One region of the Flavobacterium flavipigmentatum genome, then DNA from elsewhere that is predicted to be linked to it. Evidence: riboswitches for the same ligand, from Rfam matches in the RefSeq annotation. Region 1 holds a riboswitch; the other holds the start of a gene.
The links. A riboswitch is a leader RNA that binds a small molecule or an ion and turns the genes downstream of it on or off. The one in region 1 is predicted to bind S-adenosylmethionine.
Positions count from the first base shown of each region.

Region 2: linked by a shared signal. The riboswitch ahead of LNP22_RS07285 (alpha/beta fold hydrolase) and the one ahead of LNP22_RS12680 (Na+/H+ antiporter NhaC family protein) in region 1 are both predicted to bind S-adenosylmethionine.

Region 1 covers NZ_CP087133.1:2,912,441-2,922,591, forward strand. Annotated here, with positions in the region: gene LNP22_RS12665 (RagB/SusD family nutrient uptake outer membrane protein) at 1-672, shown strand, start outside; gene LNP22_RS12670 (zinc-binding metallopeptidase) at 696-1,556, shown strand; gene LNP22_RS12675 (DUF4302 domain-containing protein) at 1,587-2,936, shown strand; SAM-I-IV-variant riboswitch at 3,503-3,599, shown strand; gene LNP22_RS12680 (Na+/H+ antiporter NhaC family protein) at 3,658-4,980, shown strand; gene fabG (3-oxoacyl-[acyl-carrier-protein] reductase) at 5,165-5,911, shown strand; gene LNP22_RS12690 (hypothetical protein) at 5,996-8,023, shown strand; gene LNP22_RS12695 (LysR family transcriptional regulator) at 8,111-9,007, shown strand; gene LNP22_RS12700 (YeiH family protein) at 9,082-10,050, shown strand; gene LNP22_RS12705 (hypothetical protein) at 10,054-10,151, opposite strand, start outside.
Region 2 covers NZ_CP087133.1:1,588,515-1,598,665, forward strand. Annotated here, with positions in the region: gene LNP22_RS07270 (hypothetical protein) at 596-766, shown strand; gene LNP22_RS07275 (O-acetylhomoserine aminocarboxypropyltransferase/cysteine synthase family protein) at 822-2,126, shown strand; gene LNP22_RS07280 (hypothetical protein) at 2,819-3,025, shown strand; SAM riboswitch class I at 3,214-3,322, shown strand; gene LNP22_RS07285 (alpha/beta fold hydrolase) at 3,403-4,386, shown strand; gene thrA (bifunctional aspartate kinase/homoserine dehydrogenase I) at 4,388-6,802, shown strand; gene LNP22_RS07295 (OsmC family protein) at 6,869-7,300, shown strand; gene LNP22_RS07300 (trans-sulfuration enzyme family protein) at 7,432-8,604, shown strand; gene LNP22_RS07305 (RDD family protein) at 8,766-9,263, shown strand; gene LNP22_RS07310 (RrF2 family transcriptional regulator) at 9,412-9,822, shown strand; gene LNP22_RS07315 (sulfite exporter TauE/SafE family protein) at 9,883-10,151, opposite strand, start outside.

The DNA.
Region 1 (10,151 bases):
GCTAACTTATTAGTTGCTTCTCCAAATACACTTATCGGAAGATCTGCAAGTGGTAGTAATTTTTATTTGTCAGATGAAAAACAAACGGAAATTTTTAGAGTACAAACAAATCCATTCAACAAAACATGGTTATTTGATTTCTACAGCTATAATAGTAGTAGAACATTATTTACGCCAAAGTTTGAAGAATATTTTAAATACACCAATTTAACGGCAAACATCGGAATTCCATACGCTGGAGTGGTACTTCTATCTAATGATGAGTTTTATCTAAATCGCATTGAAGCACTTGTAATGAAAGGTAGAATTACAGAAGCCAATACCGAATTAGAATACTTTTTAGGAACAAGAACTAGTGGTTATAATGCGGCTACAGATAAATTAACTGAAGCAAGAATAACGACATTGTATCCCGTAATTGCTAATGAGTTTACACCTTACTACACTATGACACCTTTGCAGACTTCTTATGTAAAAGCTATTGCTGAAGCCAGAAGAAGAGATTTTGTTCATGAAGGATTAAGATGGTTAGATGTAAAACGTTTTAATATTGTGGTGGATCATGCAACTTTTGGTCTGCCAACAAATACCTTGGTTAAGGATGATAAGCGTAGAGCTTTGCAAGTACCTCTAAGCGCATCAAATTATGGAATAGAAAAAAATCCTAGATAAATTTTAACTAAAATTTTAAAAACATGAAAATATTAAAACAATATAAAGTGATATTGCTAGTTGCAGGGGTTTTAACTTTTGTAGCTTGCGCACACGAGGATCAACCTGGTGATAGCCAGCTGGATTATTCGCAACCTCAAAAAAATGCTTTAGACAATTGGATCACTACCAATTATCTTAATCCTTACAATATTAATGCACAATATAAATGGAATCAAAATACAGTAGATAACAATAGATTTTTGTTTCCTCCAATGGTTGATAAAGTGCAACCTGCATTAGAAGTGGTAAAGCAAATTTGGTTGGATAGTTACACGACTGTTGGTGGCGCTGATTTTGTAAAAAAAGTAGCACCAAGAGAAATTGTTTTGGTTGGAGGAGTAAATTCCAATTCAAACGGTACTAGAACCTTAGGAATTGCAGATTCAGGACAAAGAATCACACTATTTGAAGTGGATTATCTGAACAAAAAAGATCGTGAGAACGTAACTGAATTTGTGCATACCATTCAACACGAATATGTGCACATTTTAAATCAAAACAAACCTTTTGATGAGCAGGCATGGCAAAAAATAACACCTGGAGATTATACAGGGACCTGGCATTTAGAAGTGCTTCAAACATCTAGAAATTTAGGTTTTATAACCAATTATGCCAGAAATAATATTATTGAAGATTTTGCAGAAACTGCTTCTACAATACTAACAAGTTCAAAAGCAGAGTATGCGGCTATTCTTGCAAGTATTACCGATGCAAACGGTAGAGCCAAATTACAGCAAAAAGAAGCTATGGTAGTACAGTATTATAAAGATGCTTTTAATATTGATTTCTATGCACTAAGAGATGCAGCAGAGAAAAACACGACCAATGTTGTTAATAATTAAGCCGTCATTTTAATTTAAAATAATACTATTATGAAACCTAAAAATATATTAAAGTACGCCATGATTGTTTTTCTGGCGCTACATTTATTTAGTGCTTGTACAAGCGATACATCGGCGGAACAAAAATTTGATAAGACACCCGCAGAACGCCTAAATGAGCAAAAAAGTGAATTAAATACCGCATTGCTATCTTCTGAGTTTGGATGGAAAGCAGTTTATTTTACAGATGATACTCAGCTAGGAGGGTTTACACACCTGTTTAAGTTTTCTGCCAACGGAAAAGTACAAATGGCTTCTGATTTTAACAACGATACGGCAACATACGAGAGTGATTATGATGTTGTTTTAGGAAGTACGGTTAGTTTGCTATTTACCACCTATAATAGAATACATCTTTTATCAGATTCTAATAGTTTTCCAACTACAGCTTTAAGAGGAAGAGGATATCTGGGTGATTTTCAGTTTTTGTATTATGGTCAAGAAAATGGAGATATCCTTTTCAAAAGTAATAGATTGGTTAAAGAAGTTCGTTTTGTAAAAGCAACTGCTCAGGATTGGGTTGATTTACCTAAAAACTTAGTGACAGAACAAAATGTAGTAGGAGCCAGTACTCGCCCGCTTTTTAGATTATTGGAAACCAATGATGGTACGGCAGTAAAAAAATATGATTTTGCATTTTCTAGAGCAACCCGATTTGCAGTATCAAATTCTATTGCTGCAGGTTCTTCTGAAGTTTTGAGTTTTGGAGTTGGATACACCCCAACAGGTATTGTGGTGAGTCCGGCTATAGTTGTTGCAGGTCAAAAATTAACAACTTTTGTTTATAATGATGCAGATGGAAGTCTTACTGCCACTGGAACTGGGGGAGTAACAGCTACTATAAAATATAGTAATTCACCTCTAGTTTTAACAGATGATTACAAAACATTTTTAGATGGAAAACCACAAATGGTATTGAGTTATATTGCTGCAAATTTGTATACAGCACCAACAACTTCTCAATATTGTAAAAACTTGTTAGATCAGGCTAACGCAACATTGCCAGCCAATCAAAAAATTGCCAGAGTGCAAATCTATTTTAATTCTGCGTTCGGAAATTATATAGAATATCGTTTCAATGGAGGAAGACCAAGTGTTTACCATAATTTCACTACAACTGAAGATGCAGTTAATAAAACGATTATTCTAAATCACGATTCATGGGATAATGGTGTAGCACTAATACCTGCGCCAGCCTTCCTAAAAGGTCTTGATGACGAATTTATGAATGCTTCTGGATTGTATATAAAGAAAGAAACTTTTAGAATAACTTTTTCTAATACAATTTGGACGATTACAAGCGCATCCTCTAATTTTAGAATAACAACGTATCAATTATAAAGATTTTTTTAGAATACGTTTTTGGAAAGAAAAAGCAGCTCAATTTGAGCTGCTTTTTTAAATACATAGTAGAATATCAATAGGGCATTAGGTTGCGTAACAAAATGAAATAAGAAAATAAGTATTATACAAGTAGCATAATTATTAAATTTTACAAACATGATGAAAAAATACATACCATCAATTAGCATTACTCTCGTACTTATTTCATGTCAAGTTTTGGGTTTGATATATCGTAAATACAGTACATCCTTTTTGTATCTCGGTTTGATTCTGATAACTCCAATAGTAATTTTAAGCATGATAAAACTAAGAAAAGAAGATAAGCTTAATGGAACAAAAGAGTTTCAATCGTCACTTTATAGATTACTATTTATTGGAGTCGCAATGCTAGTTATTTATTTTGTAACGATACAGTATATGTAAAACTTTTTTTAAATACGTTTTTGGAAAGAAAAGGCAGCTCACATGAGCTGCTTTTTTGATTTATAAAATGTTAATTTTGAATAAATTCTATAGAAATGGTATAATTATGTTTTATATGATAAAATAATTACTATTTTTGCACCCGTTATCACGAATCTCGCAAAGAGATAGCAACCTGCAACAACAAGCAAGGTGCTAAAACGATAAGCCAAATCCTTTGGAAAAAATGTTGTTTTTCACATTATTATTCTGGATTTGCTTGTCGTTGTAAATGTTTCATTTTATAATTTACTTTATGACAAAACTCAGTAAGAAAAAAGGAAATGCAGTAGCTTTAATTCCTTTATTTGTTTTTATTTTTACCTTTTTAGGAGTCGGAATTGCCCTCAATGACTTTTATGCATTTCCATCCCCAGTTGCCGTTCTGATTGGGATTATTGTTGCTTTTGTACTTTTTAAATCTTCTACAGACGAAAAAGTAGATACCCTGATTGCAGGTTGTGGCGAAAGTAAAATCATGACTATGTGTATTATTTATTTGCTTGCAGGAGCTTTTGCAGTGGTAAGTAAAGCTATGGGAGGAGTAGATGCGGTCGTGAATCTCGGAATCAATACCATTGATGCGGCTTATTTTCCTTTAGGAATTTTTTTGATCTCAGCTTTTTTATCCACCGCGACAGGAACTTCGGTGGGAGCAATTGTGGCTTTAGGACCCATTGCTGTTAGTTTGGCTAATGCCAGCGGAAGTTCGTTACCGCTTATTTGTGGTTCTTTGTTAGGCGGTGCTATGTTGGGCGATAATCTCTCGATGATTTCGGATACTACGATTGCAGCAACGCAATCTTTGGGTTGTGAACTCAAAGATAAATTCAAAATCAATTTGTTTATTGCTTTGCCAGCTTCGATAATTACGATTGCAGTTTTGTTTTATTTAGGTTTTAATTCTGAAATTCAAGCAGTTGAAATTCCGAAAAATGCTTTTAACTGGATTACCATTGTACCTTATGTTTTAGTAATTGTTTTGGCTTTGTTTGGCGTGAATGTATTTTCAACCTTGATTATTGGGACTTTGCTGGCGGGAATAATTGGTTTTTTTAACCATCAGTTTACACTTTTGGTTTTTGCACAAAAAGTATACGAAGGTTTTACTAGTATGACCGATATTTTTATTCTTTCAATGCTTTCTGGCGGATTGGCGGCTATGGTGGATAAAGCGGGCGGAATTGATTTTATCTTGCACCAGATAAAAAAACGGATCAAAAACAAAAGAAGCGCTCAGGTTGGAATAGGAACTTTGGTAGGTTTGACCAATTTGGCGATCGCTAATAATACAGTTTCGATCGTGATTACAGGCGGAATTGCCAAAGAAATTAATGATGAATATGAGTTAAACGCAAAAAAAACCGCAACAATTATGGATATTTTTTCGTGTTTGGTACAAGGAATTTTACCTTATGGAGCACAAGTTTTATTGTTGCTTAATTTTGCTGGTGGAAAATTAGGTTTTATTGATTTGGTGGGCAATGCGTGGTATATTTTATTTTTGTTTATATTTACTATGATTGCCATTTATAGTACTTTTTGGGACAAATGGGTAGAGAAAATCTTTAAGGTTTAAAAAGTATTGTTTAAAGGTTATTGTAATTGCTATTTTTTTAAAAAGGGAATTGTTCTATATTTGACAAGTCATTCATAGCCCTGATAGAAGTGGAAATCCTTTTGTGTTTTTTCTTTAAAAACATAAAAGATTGAAGCGGATAGCAGGAATAGCTACTAAATAAAAATAAAAATTAATTTTGAATATGAAATTACTAGAAGGAAAAGTTGCCATTATTACAGGCGCTAGTCGTGGAATTGGGAAAGGAATTGCTGAAGTTTTTGCTAAACATGGTGCCAATGTGGCATTTACATACAGCTCATCTGTAGAATCTGCGCAGGCTCTAGAAGCAGAATTGAATGGTTTGGGAGTAAAAGCAAAAGGATACCAGTCGAATGCTGCCGATTTTAATGAAGCACAGACTTTTGTAGAGGCCGTTTTGGCTGATTTTGGTACTGTAGATATCTTGATAAATAATGCCGGAATTACAAAGGATAATTTGTTGATGCGCATGTCTGAAGCAGATTTTGATCAGGTTATTGATGTGAATTTAAAATCGGTTTTTAATATGACAAAAGCGATTCAGAAGACTTTTTTAAAGCAACGTTCTGGTTCTATCATTAATATTAGTTCTGTTGTTGGAGTATCTGGAAATGCGGGTCAGACGAACTATGCAGCTTCAAAAGCGGGCGCCATTGGTTTTACCAAATCGGTAGCTTTAGAATTGGGTTCGCGTAACATTCGCTGCAACGCGATCGCACCAGGTTTTATCGAAACAGAAATGACGGCTAAACTAGGAGAAGATGTAGTAAAAGGCTGGAGAGAAGGAATTCCTTTGAAACGTGGCGGAACTACTGAAGATGTAGCAAATGCATGTTTATTCTTAGCCTCAGATATGAGTGCTTACATTACAGGACAGGTTCTAAATGTTTGCGGAGGAATGCTTACCTAAAATTCTTGGGGTTCTGAGTTGCAAAGGTTCAAAGGTTTTTTTTGGGATCTTTGAATTGTTAAATCTTCCAATTACAAAATATATATGACTACAAACACGATTTTATTATTATTACTTTCTATAGTAATAGCGGGTGGTTTGTCGTATTTTCAATATTTTTTTAAAGTCAAAAACCATTCAAAAGTGAATGTGTTTTTGGCTTTTTTACGTTTTGCAGCGATTTTTGCCTTATTGGTTTTGCTCATAAACCCCATAATGACCAAAAATAAGCTGGAGATTACCAAAACACCTCTGGCAATTGCGGTCGATAACTCGAGTTCGATTGTAGCTTTAAAATCGGATAAAAAAGTCAATGAATTGTATCAAAAATTGGTTTCAAATCCTGCGCTACAGGAGAAATTCGAAATTCAGTCCTATCAGTTTGATGCCGATCTGAAACCTTCTGATCAATTTGATTTTAAAGGAAAGCAAACTAATTTGGATGCAGTGGCAAAAAACTTAAAAAGTATCAATAAAAACCTGATTTTTCCAACGGTAATTATTACCGACGGAAATCAAACGACGGGTAACGATTATGTTTATCGTTTTGACCCTCAAAATAAAATTTATCCTTTGGTTGTGGGAGATACAACTACTTTTTTTGACTTAAAAATTAATCAGCTTAACGTAAATAAATACGCTTTTCATAAAAATAAATTTCCAGTTGAAGTTTTTCTGCAATATGCAGGAGACAAAACCATAACGGCAGATTTTAATATTCAGCAAGGAAATTCGGTAATGATGCGAGAAAAAGTCATTTTTTCTCCTTCTAAAAAAACGGCGACATTAAATCTGCTTTTGCCGGCTGATAAAGTAGGTCTGCAAATTTTTAAAGCGACGATTGCTTCCAACGTAAAAGAGAAAAATAGTTACAATAACAGTAAAAATTTTGCTGTCGAAGTGATCGATCAAAAGTCTACTATTGCCATTGTATCTTCGATCAATCACCCCGATATTGGAGCTTTGAAACGTTCGATAGAAACAAATGCGCAACGCAAAGTAATATTGGTTAAACCCAATGAAATAAGTAAATTGGATGATGTTGCTATTTTGGTTTTGTACCAACCTAATACTGCTTTTAAAGGTATTTTTGATAATGCAAAATTGGCCACTACCAATACTTTTATCATTACGGGAACTGGTACCGATTTTAATTTTCTTAATCAACAGCAAAATAGTTTGGTTTTTAGAATGAGCGGTCAAAAAGAAGATTATTTGGCCGAGTTTCAGTCACAGTTTAATTTGTTTGCGATTGATAATATAGGTTTTGAAAATTTTCCGCCGTTGCAAAATTTATTTGGCACAATTACGACCAATACAAGCGTTTCGGTTTTACTTTCTTCAAAAATTAGAAATGTAGCTACCAATGCACCTTTGTTGGCTTTCGCCGAAAATCAAGGCAAACGAACGGCTTTTTTATTGGGCGAAAACAGCTGGAAATGGCGTTTGCAGAGTCATGTTGACCATCAATCATTTGAAAAATATGATGTTTTTGTAGATAAAATAATTCAGTATTTGGCTTCTACAACAGCTAAAAAATCTTTGGTGGTAGAACACGAAAATTTTTATAATTCGGGAGAGGCGATTGTGATCAACGCACAATATTTTAATAAAAATTATGAGTTTGATGACAAAGCCAGAATTACGATTAAGGTTACAAATACCGAAACGAAGCAAACCAAAAATTATGATTTATTAAAAGGTAATAATTCTTTTTCAGTAAATTTAGATGGTTTGGTTGCGGGTAAATATAATTTTACGGTAAAGGAATTGAACACCAATACAGTTTATTCGAGTCATTTTGAGATTTTAGATTTTGATATCGAAAAGCAATTTGTAAATCCAGATGTAAAAAAGCTCCAGCAACTGGCGTTGCAAACCAACGGAAAAGCTTTTTTTGAGAATCAGGTTGATAATTTGGTTCAGACGCTTTTAGAAAATAAGGAATACAAATCGATAGAGAAAAACATCTCAACCAAAACACCTTTGATTGATTGGATTTGGTTGTTGATTTTAATTGCTGCTTTATTGACGACCGAATGGTTTGTTAGGAAATACAATGGGTTACTTTAACTTGTTACAAAGGTTCATAGTGACAAAGATTCAAAGTCTTTCAGTGAACTTGAAACCTGAAACAAAAAGCAAACAAACAAAGAACAAATGGATTTTAGGCTAAAAGTATTCTACACGGTTGCGCTCCGCCTTAATTTTACCAAAGCGGCAACCGAATTGTATATCTCGCAGCCAGCGGTTTCTAAACACATTCAGGAACTCGAAGAGACCTATAAAACAAAACTTTTTGAGCGAAATGGTTCTAAAATCGCCTTGACTCCCGCAGGAGAAATTCTTCTAAAACACACCAAAAACATTTTTGAAGTTTACAGAGAAATCGATTTTGATATGAGTTTCTTTAGCAAAGAACGTCAGGGTTTGTTGCGTTTGGGGGCAAGTACAACCATTTCGCAGTATGTTATTTCGCCGGTTTTGGCGGGCTTTCATCAAAAGCAACAAAATATAAAGGTCAATTTGCTCAACGGCAATACCGAGCAAATTGAAAATGCCTTGATCAATAAAGAAATCGAAATCGGAATTGTAGAAGGACAATCTAAAAATCAGTCTATAAAATACATTCCGTTCTTAAAAGACGAATTGGTTTTGGTTTGCAACAGTAAAAATCCGTTGGTACAGCAAAGCAAAATTTCGCTTGACGATCTAAAAGCAATGAAGTTTATTACTCGCGAGCGTGGTTCAGGAACACTTGAAGTTATAGAATTTGCATTAAAACAAGTAGGTCTGAAAATTACCGATTTGCAAATCGAAATGCAATTGGGAAGTACCGAAAGCATAAAGTCGTATTTATTCAATTCGGATTGTTTGGCCTTTATGTCAATACATGCAGTATCTAAAGAGCTTACAAATAATGAGTTAATGGTTCTGGATGTCGAGAATTTAGAAATAGAACGTTACTTTTACATCATCACTTTATTAGGAAAATCAGATGCTTTGTCTGAACTTTTTATTCAAAATATAGGCGATCACTATAATTTAAAGTTATAGTCAATTGTTTTTTAAGATTGGTAAATAACAAGTAAACGACTGATCTTTGTAACGAAATATTAAACTATCTTACTTTGGAAACAAAGCCACAACATACTGCAAAACATTTATTTGAAGTTAACCTTTTGAGTCAACAAATTATTTTTGGTTTGGTGATTGTATTGTGTTTATTTTCGCTGATTTCTCCTCCAGTAGCTTTATTATTGGGAGTGTTTTTGGTGAATTTGTTTGGAAATCCATTTGTAGCATTCAATCATCGTGCGATTACTTTTTTATTGCAATTTTCGGTTGTAGGTTTAGGTTTTGGAATGAATGCGGTTGCTGCTGTTTCGACAGGAAAAGAAGGTTTACTGCTTACCATTTTCTCCATTTTCAGTACTTTGATTTTCGGAACTCTATTAGGAAAGTGGTTTGGAACCGATAAAAAAACATCTCATCTCATCTCTTGCGGAACCGCAATTTGCGGAGGAAGTGCGATTGCAGCGATTTCACCCGTTATTAAATCAAACGAAAATCAGACTTCTATAGCTTTGGGCGTGATTTTTATATTGAATTCGATTGCTTTATTTGCTTTTCCGTTTATCGGTCACCAACTCGATTTGTCGCAAAAAGAGTTCGGTTTATGGTGTGCTATAGCCATTCACGACACCAGTTCTGTTGTGGGTGCGGCCAATAAATATGGTGCTGAAGCTTTGCAGATAGCGACAACAGTAAAATTAGCCAGAGCATTATGGATTATCCCGATTTCTCTTGTAACGGCTGTAATTTTCAAAAATAAAAACAGTACAATCAAGATTCCGTACTTTATTGGACTGTTTATTTTGGCCATGCTTTTAAATACCTACGTACCTGCAATCTCGAGTATAGCACCGCAAGTAGTCACTATTGCCAAAATTGGTTTAACGATCACTTTATTCTTAATTGGTGCTACTTTAAATCTAAATACTTTAAAATCAGTAGGAGTGAAGCCTTTGCTTCAAGGTGTTTTCCTTTGGATATTTATCGCGGGTCTGAGTTTAATTTCAATTATGTATTTGAATTAGGATTTATTTTATATTCGAAAATTTCACAACTGGCTTTCCTGTAATATTATACCATTTTCCGTTGAAAGAAAGTCTTTTTTCAATGACAAAATTAAATTGTT
Region 2 (10,151 bases), 1.3 Mb from region 1:
TCAGTTCAAATTTTTCCTCTGTATTCGAGTGCAAAGGTATAAAACCATTTTGATTTGCAAATTAAAGTTCTGCTTTTTTTAATTTTATAAACATAAATTTAACATATCATACTAATTTGATAGGATAATAGAAATTATTTTGCTTTTTGTTTGGTGGTGTGAAAAAAAGTTCTCAAATTTGCCAAACAAAACAAATTAGAAAATGAATTTGATTATTAAAAATATGTGCTGTATGATGTCGGAAACTACCGCAGAGCTCGCTATTGTTTAGTACTTAAATCTAAAAATAACAATAAGACCTCTGCCAATTGCGGAGGTTTTTTTTTGATTTAAATTGAAAAAGAGTTTAAATCATATAAGTTTTGAGTTAGTAAAATTTTAATGGAAGTCCATTACTTACGATCAAAAATAAAAATTAAGAAAATGAATAATTCTATAGTAAAAAAAATGATGATGTGTTGTAAGATGTCGATGTGCATCCCAATTTGCTATTGCCAAAAGTGAAAGAGTAATCTTTGTTATAGTTCAACTATAAGCCCTTTTGGTAAGCCATCCGAAAGGGCTTTTTAATTTCCATTAATTAAAATTAAAAATCATGAAAACATTCTTTAGAATCATAAAAATACTGACATCAAAAAAAGTAATCAGTGCCGTTAGAAGTCAGACTATAAAACTAAATATACTTAAAGGAGTACTGTATTCGGATGAACTGAATTCATTGCATTTGCAAATGTATTTATCTGATAATGAAATGTTTTTTGTCTAAAAAAAATGTATCAATACGCATCAAATTATTAATCTTATCAAAAAACCAAGAAATCATGAGCACACAAAAATTTGCAACAAACGCATTACATGCAGGACACGATGTTACTAAAAATGGAGGAACACGAGCAGTTCCTATCTACCAAACGTCATCGTACGTTTTTAATAATTCAGAGCATGCGGCCAATTTATTTGGTCTGGCCGAGGCGGGATTTATTTACACACGATTAAATAATCCTACAAATGATGTCCTCGAACAACGATTGGCAGCCCTAGAAGGCGGAATCGGAGCGGTAGTTACAGCATCTGGAGCCGCCGCTATTTCGACTACTTTTCTGACTTTGCTAAAAGCGGGCGATCATATCGTAGCATCAAATAGTCTGTATGGCGGAACCTATAATCTATTAAAGGTAACTTTGCCTCGATTAGGAATTACGACAACCTTTGTAGATCCTTCAAAACCAGAAAATTTTACAAAAGCAGCCCAAGAAAATACCCGAGCTTTTTTTATTGAATCGTTGGGGAATCCAAAATTGGATGTTTTAGATGTGAAAGCCATTTCGGCGCAAGCCAAAAACTTCAAGGTTCCTTTGATCGTTGATAATACAGTAGCCACGCCCTATTTATTAAATCCGATTGAGCACGGAGCCAACATCGTGATTCATTCTCTTACCAAATATATTTCAGGAAACGGAACTTCTCTAGGAGGTGTGATCGTTGACGCCGGAACTTTTGATTGGTCCAACGGAAAATTCCCGGAATTTACAACACCTTCCGCAGGATATCACGGGTTGGTGTACCATGAAGCTTTAGGAAATGCAGCGTTTATTGCTAAAGCTAGAATCGAAGGATTGAGAGATTTTGGATCAGCTTTGAGTCCGTTTAATGCTTTTCAAATCATTCAGGGATTAGAAACATTACCCATCCGAATCAAAAAACACAGCGAAAATGCGCTGGCTTTGGCGACCTGGTTAGAAAAACAGGAAGAAGTTGTCTGGGTAAATTATCCAGGTTTAAAATCGAGTAAATATTATGATTTAGCGCAGGAATATTTACCAGAAGGTCAAAGCGGAATTATAACTTTTGGTTTGAAAGGTGGTTTTGAAGCGGCCAAAAAAGTAGCAGATGAAACCCAATTATTCTCTCTTTTGGCCAATATTGGCGATACCAAATCACTCATTATTCATCCCGCAAGTACCACGCATCAACAATTGTCTGATGAGGAGCAATTAGAGACAGGCGTTTCAAAAGATTTGATTCGACTTTCTGTAGGGATCGAAGATATCGAAGATTTGATAGAGGATTTAAAAAACGTTTTTGCCAGCGTTACAGAATCTCAATACGGTCTTAAGAAAAATTAGTTTTTTGTTTTTTGTTTGAAAAATTGCCTTTAGTAATGTGAGTTTTGCTAAAGGTGGTTTTTTTTAAGAATTTATTTAATAGATACGGTATATTAAAGCCTAAAATAAACATTGTTCTGTTTGTAAAAGGCAATCTTGTAAGTTTTTACGCTGTTTTTTTTGAACAATTTTTTTGTAAGATGTTTAATATTGAAAAATTGTAAGTTTTTATCGTTTTTTCTGATTAATTTATTGATTTTCATTTGTATAAATAAAATAATATTCGCATATTTGTTAAACCCAAAAACTACTAAGATGAATTTAATTGTCGATAAGATGTGTTATGCCATTTCGGATAAAACCGTTGGGACGTTTTGTGGTTAAAATTGTAAAAAACAATATACTATAGCAAAGCCTCTCAAAAAACAAATGGGGGGCTTTTTAAATTTAAAACAATGCAAGAATTTTTTAAAATAAAATATAAATCGCAGATGAATAATTTCCAGATATACAAGATGGTCAATGTCGCACCTATTTGTATAGTTATCTATTGATATTCGAAAGTATATAAGTTGTAACAACTTAAACCCTTTTGGTATCTCAATCCAAAAGGGTTTTTTTATTTTATCAATTTGTCAAAACAAAAAAAATACAGTAATACTGAACTTAATATAAAAATAGCACATTTATAAACATCATAAACTAGCATAATTATGAAAACAATAAACTACTTAACAAGAACATTTTCTGCTCTCAGGAGATTAAGGGCAAAAAGAAATAGTTTAACGCCATTAACAAATGAATTGGTTCATCCAAGATTTGGATTAACCGCTTCTGAGGATACTCAGAACCAAAAGAAAGCACCAAATTCATTACTTTTTTTGATGTATTCGAAAGAAAATGAAACACTTTTTATTTAAATTAAAGAGTATTTTAAAATAGGGTTATACCTACCTGAATTTACTGGGCATTTTGTTCGGTAAATTTTTGTATGCCATAATTTTACAGTAAAATAATAAGTAGTAAACAAGAGAATCTCTTGAGATAAATTTGTTTGTTTAAGAAATTAGTAGTTAATTTGTGCCTTTAAGTTCAGAAACGTATTGAAATGTTATAAAGAAAGGACGAGGGATTAGACCCGATGAATCCTTAGCAACCCTTCGTTAAAGCGAAGAAGGTGCTGCATTCTACCACGCCCAAACGTGGAAAGATAACAACAAGAATTTTTCTAGTAATATACTCTAGACTTTCTTTCTAATATTTCCACATACAAATCAATAATACAACAGATTTGAAATTGGAAAATATACAAAACCTTATCAACATACAAAATTTCACTACAGAAAGTGGTGTTTTATATCATTCGTTACCTTTAAGTTATTCACTTTTTGGCTTGACTTTGCATACTGCACCCGTTATTCTGGTCAATCATGCTTTGACTGGAAATGCTCAGGTTACGGGAGAAAATGGCTGGTGGAGTGATTTAATTGGTCTAGGAAAAACAATTGATATTAATAAATACACCATCCTAGCATTTAACGTTCCGGGTAACGGTAATGATTCTTTTATCATCGAAAAGTATCAAGATTTTACCACCAGAGACATTGCTAGAATTTTCTTAGAGGGAATTAAAGCGCTGCATATCCAGAAGACATTTGCCATCATTGGAGGTTCTGTTGGGGGAGGAATTGCATGGGAGATGTTGGCCTTAGCACCCAATTGTACCCAACATTTGATACCTATTGCAACCGATTGGAAATCGACAGACTGGATGATAGCCAACTGTTATTTACAAGAACAAATTCTCAATAATTCATCAAAACCTGTCGAAGATGCGAGGATTCACGCTATGTTGTGTTACCGTTCCCCCGAATCATTCAAAGAAAAATTTAAGAGAACGATAAACGACAATCTCAAGATATTTAACATAGAAAGCTGGCTGGCACATCATGGCGAAAAATTACAAAAGAGATATCAATTATCGTCTTATAAATTGATGAACCAATTGCTAAAAACTATTGATATTACTAGAAATGGCGGTGACTTGGAAACTTTAGTCGGCAAAACAGAAGCTTCTATTCATATCATCGCAATCAATTCGGATTTGTTTTTTATACCAAAAGAAAATCTGGACACTTATAATGAATTAAAGAAGTTTAAAGACAATGTTTTTTACAGCGAAATAGATTCTGTGCACGGGCATGACGCTTTTTTAATAGAGTACAAACAATTAGATCATTTACTTGCCACAGTTTTTAAGGCAGAAACAATAGAAGAATAAAATGAAAATATTAAAATTTGGAGGCAAATCGTTATCAAACGGAGAAGGATTAAAAAAAGTCGTTTCGATTATTTTGGATAAAGTAAACCAAGGCGAACAAATTGCGGTTGTCGTTTCGGCACGAGGAAACGCTACAGATGAACTAGAATATATTTTAAAGGTTGCAGCTAAAAACGGAGATTATAAACCCTTATTAGAAAGCTTTAAAGAGTATCAGACCGCAGATTTTCAGCACGTTGATTTGTCTGAGGAGTTTACTATTTTGGATAAACTTTTTGAAGGCGTAAGTTTGATTGGTGATTACAGTAACAAAATTAAAGATCAGATTTTGTCTAAAGGAGAATTACTTTCTGCCAAATTATTGACTGCTATTTTGATCGAAAAGGGAGTTCAGGCCAATTTTGCAGATTCAAGAGAATTGCTAAAAACAGATTCAAAATTTGGTGATGCGCAACCTTTAGAACAGCTTTCGAAGAAGAATGTTATCAATTATTTTAAAGAACACAAAGGTTCAACTGTCAATGTCGTAACCGGTTTTATTGGTTCAAACAATAATAATGATACCACCACTTTGGGTAGAAACGGCAGTAATTATACCGCTTCGCTAATTGCTAATTACTTAAATGCCGAAGAGCTTCAGAATTTTACGCACGTTGACGGAATTTATACCGCAAATCCAGATTTAGTAGCCGATGCTAAAAAAATTGAATTTTTATCATTTAATGAAGCCAATGAGCTGGCCAATTTTGGAGCGACGATTTTGCATGCCAAAACGATCATTCCTTTATTAGAAAAAAACATTCCGCTTCGTATCTTAAATACGTTTAATCATGAAAACCGAGGTACTTTAATCACTTCAGATTCTTCAAAAGAAGGAATTAAAACGCTTTCAGTTCTAGAGAATGTTTCTTTGGTAAACCTGGAAGGACGAGGATTATTAGGAAAAGCGGGAGTTGATGCCCGAATTTTTAAGGTAATGGGCGATCATAATATTAGTGTGAGTATCATTTCTCAAGGTTCTTCAGAAAGAGGAATTGGCTTGGTGGTTGCCACAGACCAGGCAACAACGGCTATGGTGGAACTCGAAAAAGAGTTCGAAAATGATTTTTATTCAAAAGATGTCAATCAAATTACGGTAACCGATAATGTTTCGGTGATTTCTATTATCGGTCAGGATCTAAGTACTTTTCACAAACCTTACACGGCTTTAATCAAAAATAAAATTATTCCGATATTGTTTAACAACACCGTTACGGGTAAAAACGTGAGTTTGGTAGTTAAAAAATCAGAACTGAATAAGGCTTTAAACGTCATTCACGGAGAGATTTTTGGAGTTTCTAAAAAAATCAATATTGCTATTTTTGGCCACGGTTTGGTTGGTGGAACTTTAATCAATCAGATATTAGAATCAGCTTCGGCGATTGAAAAACGAAAAGATATTAAGCTGAATGTTTTTGCTATTGCCAATTCTAAAAAATTGCTTTTAAATAAAAACGGCGTAACTTCAGACTGGAAAAATGACATTCAGAAAGAAGGCGCTGCTTACACCATAAACGATATTATTGAATATGCCAATCAGCATCATTTAGAAAATCTAATTGCGATAGACAACACGGCAAGTGCTCCCTTTGTTGAGAATTATATTCCGCTTATCGAGAGCAGTTTTGATTTGATTTCTTCTAATAAAGTAGCCAATACGTTAAGTTATGGCTTTTATAAGCAGATAAGAAAATCATTGGCAGAAAATCAAAAGAATTATTTGTACGAAACCAATGTTGGTGCAGGTTTGCCACTGATTGATACGATAAAATTATTGCATCTTTCGGGCGAAAATATCACAAAAATAAAAGGTGTTTTCTCGGGGACATTGAGTTATTTATTTAATAATTTCTCTGCAAAAGAAGTGCCGTTTAGCGAAATTTTGCAGGAAGCAATTGACAATGGTTACACCGAGCCAGACCCGCGCGAGGATTTATGCGGAAATGATGTTGGAAGAAAATTATTGATATTAGCAAGAGAATTAGACCTTCAAAATGAGTTTGAAGAAATTGATATTCAAAATCTTATTCCGGAACATTTACGTGAAGGAAATGTGACTGATTTTTTAACTAAATTGAAAGAATTTGATCCAATTTATGAAAAAATAAAGCAAGAGCAAAAACCAAATCATGTGTTGCGATATATTGGTGAATTGTCGGGAGATTTGCAGAATGATAAAGGAAATCTCGAAGTAAAATTGGTTTCGGTGCCATCAGATACAGCTTTAGGAGGTTTGAAAGGTTCTGATTCTTTCTTCGAAATTTATACCGAATCATACGGAGATCGACCAATCGTAATTCAGGGAGCCGGTGCAGGATCTGCCGTAACGGCCAGAGGTGTTTTTGGAGATATTTTGAGATTATCGGATAAAGAATAAAAATTTAGATTGCAGATTTTGAAGTTTATATTTTCAAATCAAACAAAAAATAAAAAAGAAAATAACATGAAAGTAACCTTAAACAGAGTGAATGACGCTTTTCATTTTAAATTAAAAAATGAGCGTGGTCATATTGTAGATGTTGATAGCAGAGCCGAATTTGGCGGAAGCGATTTGGGTGCAAGTCCGATGGAATTGGTTTTGATGGGAGTTGCAGGTTGTAGCGCGATTGATATGATTTCGATCTTAAAAAAACAACGTCAGGAAATCACCTCTTTTAGTGCTGAGGTAGAAGGCGAACGTGTACAAGTAGGCGAGGCAAAACCTTTTAAAGAAATCTTTGTGGTTTTTTATTTAGAAGGAGATATTAATCCCGAAAAAGCACAACGTGCAGCAGAACTTTCTTTTGAGAAATACTGCTCTGTGGCTAAAACGGTTGAACCGACAGCTACTATAAAATATAAAGTTGTCTTGAATAATACAGAATTAGGAAATTAGTCAAGTAGAGAATTAGATAATTCTTTAGACTAATTAGTAAATAATGACTCATGTAAATTTAAAATTCAAGTACCAGTTTTGATTATCACATTGACCAGGAACTTGAAACATGAAACAAGAAAAACAAAAAAATGAACGAACAAGAATTTGGTTTCGAAACGCAAGCCATCAGAACACAATTAGAAAGATCTCAGTATTTAGAGCATTCAGTGCCATTATACTTATCGTCAAGCTTTGTATTTGAAGATGCCGAAGACATGCGAGCTTCTTTTACAGAAGAAAAAGAACGCAATATTTACAGTCGTTTTAGTAACCCAAATACGACCGAATTTGTAGATAAAATTTGCAAGATGGAAGGTGCCGAAGCGGGTTACGCTTTTGCAACCGGAATGGCGGCGGTTTACTCTACATTTGCAGCTTTGTTAAATGCTGGAGATCACATTGTGTCTGCAAGCAGCGTTTTTGGTTCGACTCACGCATTATTTAAAACCTATTTTCCAAAGTGGAATATTGAAACCTCTTATTTTGATATCAATAAGCCAGAAACGATTGAGAGTTTCATTCAACCGAACACAAAAATACTCTACGCTGAATCGCCTACAAACCCAGGTGTAGATGTAATCGATTTGCAATTGTTAGGTGACATTGCCAAAAAACACAACTTGATATTGATTATCGACAACTGTTTTGCAACGCCATATCTACAACAGCCCATAAAATTTGGTGCGCATTTGGTCGTTCATTCGGCAACAAAACTAATTGACGGTCAAGGTCGCGTTCTAGGAGGAGTTACGGTTGGTAGTGAAGAATTGATTAGACAAATTTATTTGTTTTCAAGAAATACGGGTCCAGCTTTATCCCCTTTTAATGCGTGGATTTTATCAAAAAGTTTAGAAACTTTAGCGATACGTGTTGAGAAACACTGTGAAAATGCGTTGAAAGTTGCTGAGTTTTTAGAAGCGCATCCAAATGTAAATAGTGTGAAATATCCTTTTTTAAAATCGCATCCACAATATGAAATTGCCAAAAAACAGATGAAGTTAGGCGGTAATATTATTGCGTTTGAAATCAAAGGAGGAATAGAGGCTGGAAGGAAATTTTTAGATAAAATAAAACTTTGCTCCCTATCGGCCAATATTGGCGATACGAGGTCTATTGTTACCCATCCTGCTTCAACGACACACAGTAAATTGTCTGAAGAAGATCAGTTAGCGGTTGGTATCACGCAAGGTTTGGTGCGCGTTTCAGTAGGTTTAGAAACCGTACAAGATGTAATAGCCGATTTAGAGCAGGCGCTTTCTTAGTAGATTTTAGATTGAAGATTATAATTTAATGACGTTTTTTAACTGTAACTTTTGTACCGTTAAAAAGCGTTATTTTTTTAGCGGTTGTTAAAGTAAAAAGTATATTTTTGTTTGAAAACTAATGCAAAAAATATTAATCTTAAACTTAAATCTGTTGTAAAATGAATGATTCTATTTATATTCTCGATGATGCATTAGTGGCTTCTAGCGGAAAAAGATTCCTAAACTACATTATTGATATGATTTTTTTTGTAATCGCAATGTACTTGTTTGGCTTGTTTTTAGGCATTTTAATTGCATTAGGGTTTGAAGGTGTATCGTTTTGGATGCAAGGTTTAGGAGATCTTGGTTGGAATTTGATTGGTATAACAATTTTATTAGTGTACTATACTCTTACAGAAGGTTTTTTTGGCAGATCAGTAGGAAAATTTATTACAGGTACTGTTGTGGTGGATGAAAATGGAGAAAAAATAAATTTTGGTTCTGCCCTTAAAAGAAGCCTTTGTCGCTTGATTCCGTTTGATGGTCTGTCTTTTTTTGGTAGTAGAGGTTGGCATGATTCTATTACAGATACTTATGTGGTAGAGAAAAAAGCGTTAGAAGAAAGTATAAAAATGTTTCATGATTTTAAATTAATTGGTGTTGAGGAAGCAAGTTAAATAAACTAGACTAATTTGGTAGAATTTAGTAATTCGGGGTATTATTTTTCTCGTTCAAAAAGCGTATTTTTGTTGCAGAAAAATATTCAGCTGTTATCTTAGCTAGTAATCTAAAATCAGCAATCTAAAATCTAAAATATTTATATAAGTGCTTTCAAAGAAAACAAAATACGGAATCAAAGCTTTAACTTATTTGGCCAGGCGTGAGAATAACGAGCCTGTGCAAATTGCCGAAATCGCAAGAAGTGAGCATATTTCGATTAAATTTTTAGAAAGTATTTTGTTGTTACTTAGAAATTCAGGATTTCTGGGAGCAAAAAAAGGAAAAGGTGGTGGTTATTATCTGATAAAAGATCCTAAAGATATCAGTATGGCCAAAGTATACCGCATTCTTGAGGGGCCGATTGCGCTTCTTCCGTGCGCAAGTCACAATTTTTATGAAAAATGTGATGATTGTGATGACGAATCTAATTGTGCAGCACGTCGCTTAATGACTGAGGTTAGGGACAATACACTCAAAATATTAGAAAGTAACTCTCTGGCAGATATTGCGTTTTAAGTAATATTGCAACTGCACATTTTTTCTGACTTCCAAAAGAAATCTCTTTTAGGAAGATGTTTAAAAAATTAATTTATATCCTACGAAAAAAAGCATTATTGCAATGGCATTTCTAAGGAGTAAGTCAGGAACTTTTCCACTTAACATACTTCCTATAAAAATTCCCGGAAGAGACCCCATTAATAATTGAGCTAACAAAAACAAATCCAAATTTCCCATAGAAGCATGTCCTATTCCAGCAACCAAGGTTAAAGGAACAGCATGTGCAATTTCTGTTCCTACTAAACGTGGCGTTGGCAATAACGGGTAGAGGAAAAATAAAGTTACTG